2 regions of the Yersinia aldovae 670-83 genome follow, and region 1 is predicted to be linked to the other one. Evidence: predicted binding sites of a transcription regulator. Region 1 holds the regulator's gene; the other holds the start of a gene.

Region 1 (2,197 bases):
TCACCCAATGGTGGCGGTGAACCCAGCGGCAAGGTTGCCGAGGCTATCAATAACACCTTTGGGTCGTTTGCTGAATTTAAAGCACAGTTTACCGATGCGGCAGTGAAAAATTTCGGCGCGGGCTGGACATGGTTAGTGAAAAAAGCAGATGGCACACTGGCGATTGTCAGCACGTCTAATGCGGCTACCCCCTTGACCACGGCAGATAAACCCGTATTGACGGTCGATGTGTGGGAACATGCTTATTATATTGATTACCGCAATGCGCGGCCAAAATACCTGGAGAACTTCTGGGCCTTGGTCAACTGGTCTTTTGTTGAGAAAAATTTAGCCTGATAGCGCGCAGAGTAAACCGGCAGCGAGCAATGATTAAGGGCGGGTTAACCGCCCTACTTCACGCATATACCGGCAAGCGGCTTAATTAATTCATTACTGCCACGAAACTAAATGCAATAATCATCGCCAGCGCACCCACAGTCGTAATCAGCGACATTTTCAGATTGGCATCCATAAAAACTCCTCAGCCGGTTAATTTAGTAGGAAAAGGCACATAGTTAGTGTGTAAAATTATTTTCCCACAGTTAGAGAAAAAAATCTTGTGCTCATTACACACTTTATAAGATTGAATACCTCTTTCACTTTTCCTCCAGATCAGCCAAAATTCGCAGTTCATAACTGCGTACCGACGAATAACGACCAATAAAGACTCTCAGACAACCCGCTGACGCGCTCATTCAGGCCACTATCTTGTTACTGTCTAAGCGATTTTCGGGTAACGCAGGCAAACGATTAACATAATACTTACCGGCTGTAACCGGTGAGCTTAGGAGTCATTTTTTGTATGGCAACGATTAAAGATGTGGCCAAACACGCCGGTGTGTCCACCACCACCGTTTCCCACGTTATCAACAAAACGCGTTTCGTCGCCGAAAATACCAAGGTGGCTGTTTGGGCTGCCATTAAAGAACTGCATTATTCGCCCAGTGCTGTGGCCCGCAGTTTGAAAGTGAATCACACCAAATCCATTGGCTTGCTGGCCACGTCCAGCGAAGCACCCTATTTTGCCGAAGTGATTGAGGCGGTCGAAAATAGCTGTTATAGCAAAGGCTATACCCTGATTTTATGTAATTCTCATAATAATCTGGACAAGCAAAAAGCCTATTTAGCGATGCTGGCCCAAAAACGGGTCGATGGATTATTGGTGATGTGTTCCGAATATCCAGAACAACTGTTAGGAATGCTGGAAGATTATCGCAACATCCCGATGGTCGTCATGGATTGGGGGACAACGCGTGGCGATTTTACCGACGCTATCATCGATAATGCCTTTGAAGGCGGCTATTTGGCAGGCCGCTATCTGATTGAACGCGGTCATCGTGATATTGGTGCTATTCCCGGTCAGTTATCCCGTAATACCGGTGGTGGCCGTCATCAGGGCTTTATGAAAGCATTGGAAGAGGCCAGCATCCCGTTACGTGAGGAATGGGTAGTTCAGGGTGATTTTGAACCTGAATCGGGTTATAAAGCCATGCAACAAATCATGTCACAAAAACATCGCCCGACCGCCGTGTTTTGTGGTGGCGACATTATGGCGATGGGGGCTATCTGCGCCGCCAATGAGATGGGCCTGCGGGTACCACAAGATGTATCAGTGATTGGCTATGACAACGTGCGTAACGCGCGCTACTTCTCGCCTGCGCTGACCACTATCCATCAGCCAAAAGAACGTTTAGGTGAAATGGCCTTTACTATGCTGCTTGACCGTATTGTCAGTAAACGGGAAGACCTTCAAACCATTGAAGTACACCCTAAACTGGTTGAGCGCAACTCCGTAACTGACGGCCCATTTCGCGATTACCGCCGTTAATCTGGCCTTCTGCCGGTAGTTATCAGCGCTATCGGCAGCCCGCACTGGGCATTATTCGTTATCGTCTTTCAACCATTCCGCGTTTAACGTGACGCTGTCACCTAAGTAATCAAGTAACCAGGCGAGTGCCGGTGAGTGATTATTTTGCTCCCAAGTCAGGCAACACGGGCTGTCCGGTAGCGGTTCGGTTAGACTTAGCGCCGCCAGCCGCCCCTGCTCAATCAGCGGTGACACCATATGCGCGGGCACCATACCGATACATAATCCTGCACACAGGCAATCGATGCCCGTAGACCAATCCGGAGCCACCAGCCGCTGTTGGTTATCCAG
Region 2 (2,197 bases), 1.5 Mb from region 1:
ACGTTTTGTTCAGCAAAAATTTTGTTAATACTGGTTAGAATACCCGGACGGTTTTCATGAATATGCAGCAGGCGGCGGGTATTATCACCATGCGCGGGCAGAGAAACCTCAGGGAAATTCACCGCCGATAACGTTGAACCGTTGTCGGAATATTTCGCCAGTTTACCAGCCACTTCATCACCGATGTTTTCCTGCGCTTCCTGAGTAGAACCACCGATATGCGGAGTCAATAACACATTATCGAACTCGCACAACGGCGAATTAAACGGATCTTTATTGGTGGCAGGTTCTTCAGGGAACACATCAATGGCCGCGCCAGCCAAGTGATTACTCGCTAAAGCATCGCACAGCGCCGCGATATCAACCACCGTGCCGCGTGAGGCATTAATCAGGAGGGCACCCGGCTTCATTAATGCCAATTCTTCACGGCCAATCATATTCTTGGTGGAATGATTCTCCGGCACATGCAGGCTAACCACATCACTCATATTCAATAAGTCTGACAGGTGGCGAACCTGCTGCGCATTGCCCAAGGATAACTTGTTTTCAATATCGTAAAAAAACACCTTCAGCCCGACACTTTCAGCCAGAATCCCCAACTGAGTCCCGATATGACCGTAACCGATAATACCGAGCTTTTTACCGCGAGCTTCATAGGAGCCGACGGCCAGTTTATTCCACTCACCACGGTGCGCTTTAGCATTTGCCGATGGAATGCCACGGAACATCAGCAGTAACTCACCCAGCACCATTTCGGCCACTGAACGGGTATTGGAGAAAGGCGCGTTGAATACCGGCACGCCACGCTTGGTCGCGGCATTTAAATCAACCTGATTGGTACCGATACAGAAGCAACCCACTGCGACCAATTTTTCTGCTGCCGCAAAGACTTCTTCGGACAGATGCGTGCGCGATCGAATGCCGATGAAGTGAGCATCTTTAATCGATGCTTTCAGTGATTCGGTGTCTAAGGCACCTTTATGGTATTCAATATTGCTATAACCGGCTGCACGCAGATTATCAACCGTGCTCTGGTGAACCCCTTCCACTAACAGAAACTTAATTCTGTCTTTCTCCAATGATACTTTTGCCATGTCCCCGACCCTATTTTCAGACTTCAGATGTGGCTGCCGCTATCGAATGAATCCGGTCAGCACCCTGTCAACATAACAAATATTACGCCGGCAGCAATACAAACGATTGCCTGGCTGTCAGCATAACCATCAGTGTGGATGTTAATTTATGGAAGAAAAGACTGACAAAAATAGCGTTAATGGCAGGTTAATGAAATGAAATGGCGAAATGTGATATATATCACCAAATTTAGCCATTTAAAGAAAAGAGACTTAAAGGCAAAAAATCATCAGGATAAAGCGTCTAAACCTCATCCTGAAGCCATTTAACCGATCACTTTGCTATGATGGTTCTAACGCCATCAGCAGTACCAATCAGTGCCACATCAGCGCCACGATTAGCAAACAGCCCAACGGTGACCACCCCGGCAATACCATTGATTTTATTTTCAAGCGCAATGGCATCCAGAATAGTCAGATTGTGCACATCCAAAATAACGTTACCGTTATCGGTCAGCACATTCTGGCGATATTCCGGTAACCCACCCAATTTCACCAGTTCGCGAGCAACATAAGAACGCGCCATCGGAATAACTTCAACCGGCAGCGGGAACCTGCCCAGCACATCAACCTGTTTCGATGCATCTGCGATGCAAATAAACTTACGGGCAATGGCGGCAATGATTTTCTCGCGGGTCAGTGCCGCACCGCCGCCTTTGATCATCTGCATCTGGCCGTTAATTTCATCAGCGCCATCGACATAGATATCCAGTACATCGACTTCATTGCAATCAAATACCTGAATACCTAAACTTTTCAACTTAGCGGTAGAGGCATCCGAGCTGGAAACAGCCCCTTCTATCTGATGTTTAATCGAGCCGAGAGCATCAATAAAATGTGCCGCAGTGGAGCCAGTACCCACCCCAACGATAGTGCCGGGTGTGACATACTCCAACGCAGCCCAGCCCACTGCTTTTTTAAGTTCATCCTGAGTCATGGTAAGTTCACGCCTTGATGTGAAAGAAAACCTGACGTCATTATAGAGCATATACGTGATAAAACGTCGCAATAAAGCCTGCCTGCGGGGTGGTTAATTTTAGCTGGATCACAGTTTCGTCAGTTTA

The links. The regulator PurR, encoded in region 1, represses purine synthesis genes. The targets are predictions, from matches to a motif close to CANGCAAACGTTTGCNTG.
Positions count from the first base shown of each region.
Region 2: serA (phosphoglycerate dehydrogenase) is a predicted target of PurR. The motif match lies at 1,190-1,207, and genes of this name have one in related genera.

Region 1 is NZ_CP009781.1:301,270-303,466, reverse strand. It holds gene sodB (superoxide dismutase [Fe]) at 1-336, shown strand, start outside; gene cydH (cytochrome bd-I oxidase subunit CydH) at 422-511, opposite strand; gene purR (HTH-type transcriptional repressor PurR) at 842-1,867, shown strand; gene punR (DNA-binding transcriptional activator PunR) at 1,919-2,197, opposite strand, start outside.
Region 2 is NZ_CP009781.1:1,841,715-1,843,911, forward strand. It holds gene serA (phosphoglycerate dehydrogenase) at 1-1,094, opposite strand, end outside; gene rpiA (ribose-5-phosphate isomerase RpiA) at 1,408-2,070, opposite strand.